2 linked regions of the Gloeocapsopsis sp. IPPAS B-1203 genome follow. The protein of the gene in region 1 interacts with the protein of each later gene in a pairwise test. Links are inferred from orthologs where the notes say so. Each region holds a gene or a part of one and is shown on either strand. Other genes may lie near its edges.

Region 1 (8,185 bases):
ACTCACCCGCGCTAAATTTGAAGACTTGGTGAACCATCTGATTGCTGCGACAATCAAACCTATGAGTCAGGCATTAAAAGATTGCAGTTTACAGCCAGCAGATATTGACCGGATTATCCTGGTTGGTGGCTCAACACGCATTCCTGCAGTAACGAACGCTGTCCAAAAGTTCTTTAACGGCAAAGCCCCAGAACGTTCAGTCAATCCAGATGAAGCAGTAGCCTTAGGTGCTGCTATTCAAGGTGGAGTGTTAGGAGGCGAAGTTGAAGACGTTCTGCTACTCGATGTCACTCCACTTTCGCTAGGAATTGAGACGCTAGGAGAAGTCTTTACAAAAGTTATTGAGCGGAATACGACAATTCCAACCAGTAAATCACAAGTGTTTTCTACTGCAACTGATGGTCAATCGTCTGTGGAAATTCACGTCCTTCAAGGAGAACGCCCATTAGCAAAAGATAATAAAAGCCTTGGCAAGTTTCTCCTAACCGGAATTCCTCCCGCTCCTCGGGGAGTACCTCAAATTGAAGTATCGTTTGAAATTGATGTCAATGGCATTCTCAAAGTTTTAGCTCAAGACAAAGGTACGGGGCGCGAGCAAAGTATTAGTATTACAAATACTGGTGGTTTAAGTGCTGCCGAGATAGAAAGAATGCGTCAAGAGGCAGAAATCTACGCTGAGCAAGACAAAAAGCGTGTAGAAATGATTGCTCTACGCAACCAAGCAGAGGATTTGCTGTACACTTACGAATCAACTCTAAAAGACAACGAGCATTTGATCAGCGATCGCCTAAAACTTGAAGTCAGTCAAAAAGCCGCAGAGCTACGTTCTGTTTTTGGGGAGCAAACTACCTCAGTAGCAGAAGTCAAGCAAATCTTAAATAACTTCCAACAAACCCTGCTGTCAATTGGTACAGATGTTTACAAAAATGTTGACGAAGAACAAAACCAATCGGTTCAAGCAGCAGAAGTTGGCACTCCAAGCGAAAGCAAGCTTGAATCGCACTCAGGTACCGTAGAGAATGCTACGGTTGCAGAAGAATACAATTTTGATTTTGATGAAGATTACACAGTCACAGCTGATTATGAAGCAATTGAGTAACAACTATCAGTTCCTCTTAAAGTTGTAGTATGGGAATAATGACTAATGACTTAATTGTCAATTTAAAATTAAGAATTGTATAACTACTAACCTCGAGCAAAGCAGCGCTTTATGGCCCGCGACTATTACGAAATTTTAGGTGTTTCTCGTGACGCCGACAAAGAAGAAATCAAGCGCGCCTACCGGCGATTAGCCCGGAAGTATCACCCTGACGTGAACAAAGAATCCGGAGCTGAAGAGCGCTTTAAAGAAATCAATCGGGCTTACGAAGTGCTTTCTGAGCCGGAAACACGCGCTCGTTACGATCGCTTTGGTGAAGCTGGAGTCGCTGGTGGAGTTGGAGTCGGAGGATTCCAAGACATGGGTGACATGGGCGGTTTTGCCGATTTGTTTGAAAGCTTCTTCAGCGGTTTTTCTGGTGCAGGGCAACAAGCGCGATCTCGACGCAGCGGTCCTGTACGCGGTGACGATTTGCGCTTAGATCTCAAGCTAGAGTTTCGCGAAGCCGTTTTTGGTGGTGAAAAAGAAATCCGCATTTCGCACTTAGAAACATGTGAAGTTTGTAGCGGTTCAGGTGCGAAGCCTGGAACTCGACCGCGCACTTGTTCAACGTGTAGTGGTTCCGGTCAAGTACGGCGCGTGACACGTACACCTTTTGGCAGTTTTACCCAAGTATCGACTTGTCCTACATGTAATGGGACAGGACAAATGATTGAAGAAAAGTGCGATGCTTGTGAAGGTAACGGCGTACGACAAGTTACAAAGAAGCTGAAAATAACAATTCCTGCTGGAGTTGATAACGGAACGCGGTTGCGAATCTCTAGCGAAGGCGATGCAGGGCAGCGTAATGGTCCTCCAGGAGATTTGTACGTTTATTTGTTTGTCAACGAAGATGCAGAATTTCGACGCGAAGGCATCAATGTCCTATCAGAAATTAAGATTAGCTATCTCCAAGCAATCCTAGGATGTCGGATACAAGTAAACACCGTGGATGGGCCACAAGAGTTGTTAGTACCAGCAGGAACACAACCTAACACGGTAATTACTCTTGAGAATCATGGTGTCCCACGTCTAGGTAATCCGGTAAGTCGTGGAGACCATCTCATTACAATTTTGATCGACATTCCGACAAAGATTACTACTGAAGAAAGAGAATTACTAGAAAAATTAGCTAAAATTAAGGGCGATCGCACAGGTAAAGGTGGTCTAGAAGGATTTTTGGGAAATCTGTTCCAGCGATGAATCAAACGGCATCTCAACCTCACGCACAACTCGATTTGCGTGGTACTCCCTGTCCACTCAACTTTGTGCGGACAAAACTGCGCTTGGAAAAAATGTCTCCAGGGTCGCGACTAGAAGTTTGGTTAGACCCTGGAGAACCCATTGAGCAGGTTCCCGATAGCTTAATGATGGCAGGTTATTCAGTTGAACAAATCACTGAATGTAATGGCTACTTTGCCTTAATAGTCCAACGCCCAGGTGATGCAAATGCGTAAGGGGTCAGAGGACGCGCTTAGCGCAGACTTACGGTTCAGAGATCGGATGTCAGGAATGAAGTTCTACATGGAGTACAATTTTGCCCTCACGGGAATATATCTCTGGCGACGCTTGATGATTATTGCATGAGTCAGGAAGCTACTAGCACGGCAGATGTACCATTAATGGGTACAGTACTAGCAGTTCAAGCTAACTACTATCAAGTTCGCCTCAACCCCTCGCTCCTCGCCCCACTCTCCGAGAAGGGCAAAGCCCTACGCTCCTCACCCCTCCTTTTATGTACGCGGCGAGCGCGACTTAAGAAGTTAGGACAGCAAGTTATGGTTGGCGATCGCGTGGAAATTGTTGAACCAGATTGGGCAGGTGGTAGAGGTGCGATCGCAAGTGTTTTACCACGTAAGTCTCAATTAGATCGTCCGCCAGTTGCCAATGCTGAGCAAATTCTTTTGGTTTTCGCTTTAGAAGAACCACCACTAGACCCTTACCAACTGAGCCGCTTTTTGGTTAAAGCTGAATCTACAGGATTGGATGTTCGTTTGTGTTTGAATAAAAGCGATTTATTGACAATCGAACAACAGCAACAATGGCACAATCGCTTAGAACAGTGGGGCTATCAACCTGTGTTCGTCAGTGTGCGTCAGGGAAATGGTATTTCTGAAGTTAGAAATCTTCTCAAACTACGAATTTCAGCAATGGCTGGACCTTCAGGTGTAGGAAAATCAAGTTTAATTAATGCTTTGGTTCCGACAGTTAACCTACGTACCAGTGAAGTTTCTGGTAAGCTTAGTCGCGGACGTCATACAACGCGCCATGTAGAACTTTTTACCTTACCTGATGGTGGATTACTGGCAGATACTCCTGGTTTCAATCAACCAGATTTGAATTATCACCCACACGAGTTAGTCAATTTCTTTCCTGAAGCACGACAGCGGCTAACCCAACAAACTTGTCAATTTAGTGATTGTTTGCATCGCGATGAGCCAAATTGTGCTGTGCGAGGTGATTGGGAGCGATACGAGCATTATTTAGCTTTTCTCGAAGACGCGATCGCACATCAAGAACAGATCGATCAACAAGCCGATCCTGAATCAAGTTTGAAGCTGAAAACGAAGCGCGGTAGAAGACAATACGAACCAAAGTTAGAAACGAAATACCGACGGCATTCACGACGAACTCAACATCAAGCATTACAAGAGTTGTATCAAGAAGCCGATGAGCTGCAGTAGTTTAGAAGAGGTCGAGAGTCAGGTGAAAGCTGTATGAATTTGTCATTCGTAATTGATATTTTGTAGAGAGGAGGAAACTTGCATAACGTCTCTTCTATTCTGAAATCAAGCCTTTTCAATCAACCGTTCTTCGCATACCGCATCAGCCAGAGTTTAAAATAAAGTTTAAGAATTATTGCTTAGTAGTTTTTTGTTCTTATTGTCATTCTCTCAATAGCTTATGAATCCCAACATTGAAATTTACACCTGGAGTAGATGCCCTTTTTGTATTCGTGCCAAGGCTTTACTCAAAGAAAAAGGTGTTGAATTCGCAGAATACGTAATTGATGGGGATGAGGCAGCGCGATCGCTCATGGCAAAACGCGCCCATGATAGACGTTCTGTCCCCCAGATTTTCATCAATGACAATCATATCGGTGGCTGTGACGATTTGTACGAATTGGAACTTCAAGGCAAGCTCGATCAATTGCTAACAGCGTAAAAAAAGCTATGAAACTTGCCTTTATTATCGATCCTATTACACGTCTCGATCCAGGACATGATACTAGCGTAGCCTTGATGGAAGCCGCACAAGCATTAGGTCATTCTGTTTGGATAACTCAAGCGAATCTTCTCAGTGTCGTAGCCGGCAAAGCTTGGGCTATGTTGGAACGAGTCGAGCTAAAGCCTGTGGAACTCGTACAAGGACGATGGGTAGTAAAAACTCCTTGGTTTGAATTGAGCGATCGCACTTTTGCGCCCTTAGACAGTATGGATGCGGTCTTTATGCGTACCGATCCCCCTGTAACGGCTTCCTACCTCTATGCTACGTACATTTTAGACTATATCGATCCTGCCAAAACCTTTGTTATCAATGATCCCCAAGGAATTAGGGCAGCAAATGAAAAGATGTATGCCCTGCAATTTACCAAATGGATTCCAGAAACAATCGTCAGTTCTGATAAACAAACAATTTACGAGTTTGTTGAAAAACAAGGCGCAGCCATTCTTAAACCTTTAGGAAATAAAGCTGGAGAAGGAATTCTCTATTTGGAAGCAGGCGATCGCAATTTTAACTCAATGGTTGAGTTAAGTACTTTGCAAGGAAGTGTCCCAGTGATGGTGCAGACTTACTTAGCGGCTGCCAAAGAAGGAGATAAGAGAATTATTCTTTTGGATGGTAAACCTATTGGTGCACTCAATCGACTTTCTTCAGGTAATGAATTTCGCAATAATATGGCAGCAGGTGGTACTGTTGCGCAAATCGATATTACTGAGCGAGAGCAGCAGATGTGTGCCGATATCGCCAGAAGACTGCATCAAGATGGTTTGTATTTTGTGGGAATTGATGTCATTGGTGGTTATCTTACCGAAGTTAATGTGACAAGTCCAACGGGTATCAGAGAAATTGATCGGTTAGAAGGTACTCGTTTAGGCGAACAGGCTATTCGGTGGATAGAAGCAAGACTATAGGCGTAGACGTCGATAAATCGTCTACGCTTTTTCCTAAGAGCGAGGATTCCGTCTTCTCTGGAGAAACTCAGGGATATCTAAACCTGGTTTTTCTACAGTTTCTATCTCAATAGCAGGAGGAGAGGAATTGGTTGGTGCTGCTTGTTGTGGCTTTGAAATAACTTTTACATTAGATAGTGGCTCTGCAGCAGCTTCTGTAGTAAATCCTGTAGCAATTACTGTAATTCGGATCTCACCTTGTAGCCTTTCGTCAATTACTGCACCAAAAATAATGTTGGCGTTGGGGTCTACTACTTCATATATTGTTTCAGCAGCAGCATTGACTTCATGTAAAGTCAAATCATGACCGCCAGTAATATTGAAAACAACACCCTTAGCACCTTCAATGGAAGATTCGAGAAGAGGAGAGGAAATCGCAGTATTTGCTGCTTCTCTGGCACGAGATTTACCGGAACCAATACCAATACCCATTAATGCTGAACCTGCATCTGCCATAATTGCGCGGACATCTGCAAAGTCAACGTTAACTAATCCTGGAATAGTAATAATGTCAGAAATTCCTTGCACACCTTGACGCAGGATGTCATCAGCTATCCGGAAAGCTTCTTGTACAGGTGTTTGCTCAGAAATCACAGATAGCAATTTGTCATTGGGGATCACAATGAGCGTATCGACTCGACTTTGGAGTGCCTCAATACCTTGTTCAGCTTGTGAGGTGCGTCGCCGTCCTTCAAACATAAATGGACGAGTAATGACTCCTACTGTCAATGCACCTAATTCTTTGGCAACTTCTGCAACGATTGGTGCTGCACCCGTACCTGTACCGCCACCCATACCCGCAGTGATAAAAACGAGATCAGCATTTTCTAAAGCCGCAGCAATTTCTTCACGCGATTCTTCAGCTGCTTTTTGACCGATCGCCGGATTACCACCTGCACCAAGTCCACGTGTCAACTTCTGTCCAATTTGCAACCGACGAGTTGCTGAGGTGTTTGTTAAAGCTTGAGCATCTGTATTGATTGACCAGAATTCAATACCACTGACCTCACTAGCAATCATGCGGTTAACTGCATTGCCACCGCCGCCACCAACTCCAATAACTTTGATATTAGCAACTCGACCTGGTACAATACCGTCCATTTGGTCGTCATGCTCAGGCATTCCTTTGGAATCATAATTTTGCCCAAAGTGAATTCCGGAAGAGTTGAAGGGATTATTAGAGTTGACACTCAGCGAGTAACCTGACTGTCCTGGAGATTGTGAGCTTTTCTCAGTTGGCTCTCTTTTACTGTTAAGCACCATTGGCATGAACAAGGTTATATAAACAACTTTTTATCTGATTTGGCTTAGAGTCTACTATAGGTTGACCTTCTTTGACTCTACAATTGCTCTTCGGTATGAGTGTAAGTTTCACTCTAACGTTAGGAAATTACCACTGGCATTGACTTAAATAGAGTGAATCAGGTAATAGATTAGTGTCGTTTTTCTTAAAGTTTAAAGGATTTAATTGGTGCTCGTACACAGTAAGTTGCTTTTGTTGAGATGATCGCGTAAGCGTAGTGCTGATCTCGATAGTCGTCCTAATAGACTTTATAATATGAGGTCTGTTAGCAAATAGCAAACTTGATTGCCTAAGAGCATGCATCAGCACATTAAGTTTTGGCAATTGATTTTGCTGAACGTAATTAATAGAGTTAATAACAGATTTCACGCTTGACTGTTTATTCTTCACAAAGTGTAGCTCCTACAGTTTGGATGCGACGTTCGCCTTAATATATGTATTTCTTAAGCTATATTCATTAAATTCGCATTAAGATAGCAATGTTTTTATTGGGTTTTTAGCAATATCTTGTCATGCAATCAGTCAATCTTTGAAACATCTCTTGCTTGTGTTAATGTGTGCTTTGCATTCTTTGATACAAAGACTTTTGCTCACTTTTTATTGTTAACTAACCAATTAGTAAGCCTTCTTTCTAAGGGAACATCTACACTATACTCTCAGCCTATAAACCTGAAAAATACATAAACGCATCTGAGCTATCTTAGTCATTGGCATAGAACTACTTCATTTTATTTTGAACAATTTTTAATTGTACTGACAATTTTGTTAATCGCAAAACTCTTACGGGAATTGCTATATACTATTTCCAAAAGATTTAGTGATACAAACTTGAAAGTTGTACTCAGCGAGAAATCGCAAAGGATATTTTGATTTTTATCAAAAAAAACTCATCACTGTTCAAAAAAAAATAAAGAAGATCTCTTGACAATATGACACCAAAGTTAACCCTATAGCGTATCAGGATTAACTATTTTTACTGGTTCATTTGTACTGCTGGAGTTTCCGGATTAGAGAGATCAATGTAAGCAATTTGACTAGAATTTAGTTGTTGAGGAAATTGCCGCATTTGATCGAGGACTTGTAGTTGTTGAGTTAATCTCGAACTATATGCACCAAGATGTACAATACCTAATTCGGTTTTGAGAATAATATTGGTTGGATCTTGGCAGTCAATCTCAGATATTTTAACTGGGCTACGGCTAACACTTTGATATACTGAAGACCAGTAAGAATGATATCGTTCCCAGGGACCAATAACTTTTAATTGAGGCAGTTTTAGATTTGTAGATTGAGCAGCATAGGTTTGAAAAGGAATCCATATCCCATTGGCATCTACAAAACCCATGTTAGCTTGCGTATCTGTTGTAACAGCTTGAGGTGGTCTAATGTAGGCGATCGCCACAGGAATTCTTTCTGTAATGACCACTCGTAGCCCTGGGGGAAACAATTCGCGTGTTACAGTCGCATCAGCAATCGTTGGTTGAGACTCTAAAGAGTTTGCGATCGCTTCAGGCTGAATCCGCAGCAACGACTGCGGATAAGATACTGGTAGTAATGACTTAATTGCGG
Region 2 (6,615 bases), on another replicon or contig:
CCTAAGTATGAACTTTTAGCGCAACTCCATAAGACCAAAGCATGAGACTGTGTCAAGTTATTCATCGCTTTGTTAAGTAATTTGTAACTCTTGTATCGTGTTGTGTGTTCTTTTCCGCAATAGCGGATCGATTCGCTATTCTCTTAAAAGTAAAGGAAATCTTAATTTTTCAGCAGAGGTCTTATGACTCCCACAGTCCTGCGTCAGCTTTGGTCTGTAGTTGAAACAACTCAGTCACACACTTTGTTAAGACTTGACGATGCACACTTAATCCAATGGTTACTCAAGCAAACAAAGATGAAAACGTCGCTGAATCAAAATGAACTCGATGTTCTCAGCGACTATATTCGTTCGCGACTCAACTTAATTCGCGATTTAGCAGAAAATCGACAACCTTCTTGACAAAAGCTTAAGGCTCAGATGACGGTTCAAGCGGAGGAAACGTAGCGGGTGTGGGTTCCGTTTGACTCGAAGATGCAAAGGTGCGAGAAACTAAGGCATAACCCAGATAAGCAGGTAAAGTCATCGCCACTAAGACAGCGATCGCAGCAACCCAATTCCACGGTTGCCATGAAGAACCGTAATGGCTGCGATAAGGTTCGTGCTTGAGATATTCTGATTTAATAATTTCCCGTAAAGCAATTGGTCGCTTAAATCTAACACGGCGATCGTCAAGTTTTTCTAACAAAATCCAGCCTGATTCAGCTTCTTCTTGACACAACTTTTGCAGAACTTGTGAATTGCGGAATACGTTGCGGTTAGCACGGACAATTTTAAATTCCCAGCCGACTAGACGAGGATCTTTAAGTTGTTTAGTAGCACCATTTGGCAGTGGCTCTACTATTGTATTTTCTCTAGTTTCGTACTGCGTCAAGATTTCCTCCTCCTCCTCTTGATTAGCTCTTAAATATTGTTGCCAGTGCATCCAGCCACCAAGTGTCACAGCCTGCAAACCCAAACTACCGACAAACAAACTGTAAAGTACAATTTCGAGCATATTGAATGTCTATTATTGCAATTAAGGGGAAGATTTCTGCATCAAAAAGTTACTTTTCTTGAGGTAAATAACCTTCAACCAAGCAGTCTGAATCTATAGTTTGCCAGCGCACTCGTTCGAGAGCAAGTGCTTGAGCCATATTTGTCAAGCCCAAGTCACCAATAGGTATGGTGCGTTGCTACCACCGACAATTTTAGGCGCAATGAACGCCAGGATTTTTTGTACCATGCCTTCAGCGATCGCTTGTGCAGCCAATGTTCCGCCACATTCCCACAATACTGATGAAAAACCTCGCTCGTACAAGTGTGCCATTGCCTGAGTTGGTGTGAGTGATGGCAATTCTATCACCTCAACATTTTTTTGCCATAGTAGCTGTTGAAAATCGGGATTTGCGCCTTTTTGCGTCAACACCAACGTGGGAAATTCTGTAGTTTGCCATAAATAAGCTTCAGTCGGTAAATCAAGAGTGCGGCTCATCACAACTCGTAAAGGGTTATGTGCTTCTGCCTGACGACTAGTTAACCGAGGATTATCTTTTCGTACTGTATTCCCGCCTACAATTACCGCATCACACGCTGCTCGGAGCTGATGAACTAAGTTTCGGGCACTTTGGTTACTAATCCAAGCACTATGACCGCTACTTGTTGCAATTTTGCCATCCAGCGTCATAGCATACTTTAAAATACCAAACGGTCGTTGATAGAGAATGCGATGCACAAAACCTTCATTGAGTTGACGGCAATCTTCTTCTTCCACACCGACAACAACTTCTATCCCAGCATTGCGTAACCGCATAACTCCACCTCCAGCCACAAGCGGGTTTGGATCGACCATTCCAACCACCACTTTTGCCACTCCTGCTGCAATTAAAGCCTCAGAACATGGGGGAGTACGGCCATAGTGATTGCAAGGCTCTAGATTGACATATACAGTAGCACCACAAGCGCGATCGCCTGCATCTCGTAGAGCAAAAACTTCAGCATGAGGTTGACCTGCACCTGGATGAAATCCTTCACCAACAACTTCTCCTGCTTGAACAATCACAGAACCGACCAACGGATTTGGTGCAGTGCGTCCTAAAGCACGACGCGCTAGTTGCAAACACCGCTGCATCATCACTCGATCGAAATCGGTGATAGCAGTTCCCTCTGGTTGTAAATCTGCTTGGGAGAATGATTTCACCTGTAAGTTATTTTCCTCTTGAATAGTGCTTGCAGTAATTTCATTAAATCGGGCGAGAAAGTATTCAGGATTCTGGGCTTATATTATAAAAAATCAGCAATGCTCTCAATCAATCTTTCATTTTTGTCCACCAACGATTTAGGGGGTAGTATACCACTGGTGCCCATAGGCTACTCACAATCGCAGAAGCTAAGGCAACACGCTGGTAGTATGTCCAGATTTTGCCAAAATGACTGACTGTCGCAGTGTATTTTCCTGCGATCGCCGCACTCCAGATGCTAAATTGAGCTGCGATCATTATTTCAGTGAATGCTGCCATCACAAAGACAATCAAAGCAACCGAAATAAAGTCTTCCTGAAGATAGCGCTGCTTATGTAAGCGAGCTGTCACAATTCCTACTAAAGCCAAACTCAGAGCATGTGAGGGAACAGGTGCTGTCATACCATCTTGCAGTAAACCAACAATAACTCCGGCGATCGCTCCCTGAACAGCTGTACGCTTAATGCTCCAAGCAACAACCCAGATTAATAGCCAATTAGGAGCAATCCCCGCTAATTCCATTCCAGGTAAGCGCATTGGTGATAGCAGTAAGCACAACAAAACTGAACCAACAGTTACAAGCCAATTGATCGCCTGACGTTTGTACAAATGCCTTAGAGAAATACGGTTCAAGATTTTGATATCTCCTTGTGGCAGATGAGGAGGGGTCACAGGTCAGAGTTCAAAGGTCAGCAGATAGCTTTGGTCTCTGATTTTCGATTCCTGGTTTCTTCTTCGTTGAAACAACGACCCATTCTAGATGAGGCATTGGTGCAGAAAGGGCAATTACCGCTTCTGGAGCTGGACTTTTTTTGAGGTCGATTGATTCGACAATTCCTACAGGTATACCTGCGGGAAAAATTTGGCTATAAGGCGATGTTGCGATCGCATCTCCTGGACGTACATCAGGAACTTTATCAAAAAACTGCATGACAGCATAATTTGCAGATTGCCCGCGCAAGAACCCCATAAAGCGGCTACGGCTAATTGTGACACCAAATTGACTTGTCGGATCGCTAATTAGCAATACACGGCTTGTGTGAGGAGAGACACTGGTAACTCTACCAACTAGTCCACCAGGAGCAGTTACAATATCACCAACTTGAATTCCTGCTTGACTGCCGCGTCCTAAAGTGACTTGTTGCCACCACTGATCTGCACTGCGACCAATAACTGGCACTGTAATTGCCTGCTGCGTTGAATCTTTTTCATTGTTATTAATCTGATTGACATATCCCAACAACTCTTCAAGCTGTTGGTTTTTATTTTCTAGTTCTACTATGCGTGTTTCCAGTTCTTGCACTCTGGCATCGTATAGGTATATGTCTTGATTGGAACTAGACTGAAATGGACGTGTCAATACTTGATAAACTTCAACAACAACTGCTCCCTGAGTATGGCGAATTGCCCAGGCAGTACCGAAAGACAAACTTACCAGCACTAGTGTTAGAGCATAGCGCTCCCACCAGCGACGAATGATATACATAGTTTTTGCAGTCAGCTTCTAGCTTGTGATTCAGTTGTATAGCAGTGGTCAGAGGACGCGCTTTACGCAGACCTACGGTTCAGAAGTCAGGGGTAAAAGTTATATCCAATCCGCTTGATTACTGAATTAACATGGTGAGTGAGGGTGACTAGCAACTAACCGCTAATGTCTTTACCATATTGACCATTGCTATAGGAAGAAACGCTTTCTGTTATATCCTTTAAGAGTGGCTACTGTGTAGACTTTGCTAAAGAAAAGGTCGGGAGTTAGGAATCAGGGGTTAGGGTCACAGAAAAATCCGCACCTCCAATATTGCCATTAGATTTTCCCAAAGCTTCATATCAGGGAATTTCCCTAACCTCTGATCTCCGACCCCTGTTAACTTAGATCGTACGCGATCGCGCACTAAATACAGGTTCCATTTGTTTAAATTTTTCTAAAACGCGACCTGTGCCTAAGACAACACAGCTTAAGGGATCAGCTGCAATATGAGTAGCAATACCTGTTTCATGGCTAATTAATGTATCTATCCCTTTGAGTAAAGCACCACCACCGGCGAGAACTATTCCACGATCAACAATATCAGCAGCAAGTTCTGGAGGTGTTCGTTCGAGCGTTCGCTTCACTGCTTCAATAATCGTGGACAATGGTTCTGACATACTTTCGCGAATTTCGGGTTCTTTAATTGTCACAGTGCGTGGTAAACCCGATAGCAAGTGCAACCCGCGTACCTCCATGACATTTTCTTCGTCATTCCGCATAGGATATGCCGAACCAATCCGAATTTTAATTTCTTCGGCAGTACGTTCGCCAATGACCAAGTTGTAGATTTTCTTCATGTACTGCACGATCGCTTCATTGAGTTCATCTCCAGCAACTCGTACTGATTCACTCACAACTGTGCCAAAAAGACTTAACACCGCGACTTCAGTTGTTCCTCCACCAATATCGATAATCATGTTACCAACCGCCTCCGTGACAGGAATTCCAGCACCAATTGCAGCCGCTATAGGTTCTTCAATCAAAAACACATCTCTAGCACCTGCTTGAGTAGCTGCATCCATCAGCGCGCGTCGTTCTACACCTGTGACACCTGTAGGAATCCCAATAACCATGCGCGGGGAGACAATGCGACCTTCATGTACGCGTTGAATAAAATGCTTAAGCATCAGTTCAGCCGTATCAAAATCAGCAATGACACCATCGCGTAAAGGGCGCGTTACAGTCACATTTCCAGGTGTACGACCCATCATGCGTTTAGCTTCTTCACCCACTGCTGGAGGCATTTTGCCATTTTTGTCAATTGCAATCACAGAAGGCTCTTGTAAGACAATGCCTTTACCAGATACATATACCAGGGTATTGGCAGTACCAAGGTCAATACCCATGTCTTTTGATAATGACAACCGATTAAAAAAACCTAAAAAAGCCACGCCTTTCACTCCCCAACGCGAGATAAATTCTTGTATAGCCGACTTTACGATGTCTAATCGTGCAGGATTCTATTATGTCTAGTGTTCTCAGTCTAGTCGAGTCGAAATAAATTCTTTTTTATCTTTAATTGTAAGTAGTAGGCGAAAATAAGTCTTACTGCTAGCCTAGGTAACTGGTGATTGATAAAACTATTTATAAGCAAATTACCCATTACCTATTACCCGATCTAACGCAGGACGTGTTTGAATTCGGTCGCGACTGCCTGTAGGAATTGCAGCAATCAGCGATCGCGTATATGTTTCTTTCGGATCGCTATAAATTTCTTCAGCAGCACCTTGTTCAACGATTTGTCCGCGATTCATGACTAAGATGCGATCGCTCATAAACTTAACGACACTCAAGTCGTGCGAAATAAAAATATAGGTCAGATTAAACTCAGCTTGCAATTCTTTCAACAAATTCAAGACTTGTGCTTGTACCGAGACATCCAATGATGACACCGACTCATCACAAATAATAAACTTGGGATTGAGTGCGAGTGCTCTAGCAATACAAATGCGTTGCCGTTGACCTCCAGAAAATTGGTGCGGATAACGATTCATTTGTTTGGGATCAATACCGACCCGATCTAATAAATAAGCAGCGCGATCGCGGCGTTGACGAGATGATTGACTTGCAGCATGAATCACGAGTGGTTCCATGACCGCATCACCAATTTTCATGCGCGGATCAAGCGAACTAAAGGGATTTTGAAAAATAATTTGCATCTCCCGCCGGAGTTGTTGCAAAGGACGTCCTTTTAGGTTTGTGACATCCCGTTCTTCAAAGAAAACTTGTCCCCCCATTGGCTCAACAAGCCGCAATAAAGTACGACCAAGCGTTGTTTTACCACAACCCGACTCACCTACTAATCCTAATGTCTCGCCAGGGTACACGACAAAAGAAACGCCATTCACAGCAAGAAAGTAGCGTTTAGTTCGACCAAAGACGCCACGAATGGGAAAGCCCACTTGCAAATTCTGAACTTGAAGGAGTGGTGATTGTTGTTTTAAATTTGTCAAGCGTTGCGCTAAGGTTTCTGAACTGATTTGTGGTGGTAGTGTTGGTTCTTTGGCTTGAATTTCGACGTCACCTGCGCGTGTTAATCCCACACTCATAAAATCAGAGACTGTGAGAAGATACTGCGATCGCCTGTCTAAAGTTGGACGACACGCGAGCAAACCTTTGGTGTATGGATGTTGAGGATGTGTAAAAATTTGCTCAGCTAAACCATACTCTACAATTTTGCCTTGGTACATGACAGCAACTGAATCGGCAATTTCAGCAATAATTCCCAAGTCGTGAGTAATAAACATCATCGACATTTGACGGCGATCGCGCAATTCCCTAAGCAAGTCTAAAATTGTCGCTTGCACTGTGACATCCAGTGCAGTTGTTGGTTCGTCTGCAATTAATAGTGCAGGATCGCAAGAAATT

Evidence for each region. The genes of interacting proteins can lie anywhere in the genome.
Region 2: the proteins of ftsZ (region 1) and CSQ79_RS22395 interact in binary tests that used the Escherichia coli proteins (3 or more experiments, as listed by UniProt). The link is inferred for Gloeocapsopsis sp. IPPAS B-1203 from one-to-one orthologs.

What each region holds. Positions count from the first base shown.
Region 1 is NZ_PEIG01000001.1:288,997-297,181, reverse strand. The notes cover bases 4,443-7,335. They hold ftsZ (cell division protein FtsZ), read right to left. Parts: upstream 6,577-7,335; coding sequence 5,308-6,576; downstream 4,443-5,307. Other genes in these bases: gshB (glutathione synthase), read left to right, coding at 4,443-5,274. Also shown: molecular chaperone DnaK, read left to right, coding at 1-1,099; molecular chaperone DnaJ, read left to right, coding at 1,211-2,341; CSQ79_RS01425 (sulfurtransferase TusA family protein), read left to right, coding at 2,338-2,595; small ribosomal subunit biogenesis GTPase RsgA, read left to right, coding at 2,722-3,822; grxC (glutaredoxin 3), read left to right, coding at 4,043-4,303; more of gshB, read left to right, coding at 4,312-4,442; CSQ79_RS01400 (cell division protein FtsQ/DivIB), read right to left, coding at 7,590-8,185. UniProt on the Escherichia coli protein: Essential cell division protein that forms a contractile ring structure (Z ring) at the future cell division site. The regulation of the ring assembly controls the timing and the location of cell division.
Region 2 is NZ_PEIG01000016.1:30,269-36,883, forward strand. Bases 3,092-6,086 are described here. They hold CSQ79_RS22395 (rod shape-determining protein), read right to left. Parts: upstream 5,094-6,086; coding sequence 4,089-5,093; downstream 3,092-4,088. Other genes in these bases: mreC (rod shape-determining protein MreC), read right to left, coding at 3,092-3,705; CSQ79_RS22400 (ABC transporter ATP-binding protein), read right to left, coding at 5,343-6,086. Also shown: CSQ79_RS22370 (hypothetical protein), read left to right, coding at 184-402; CSQ79_RS22375 (hypothetical protein), read right to left, coding at 410-997; rod shape-determining protein MreD, read right to left, coding at 2,289-2,852; more of mreC, read right to left, coding at 2,902-3,091; more of CSQ79_RS22400, read right to left, coding at 6,087-6,615. UniProt on the Escherichia coli protein: Forms membrane-associated dynamic filaments that are essential for cell shape determination. Acts by regulating cell wall synthesis and cell elongation, and thus cell shape.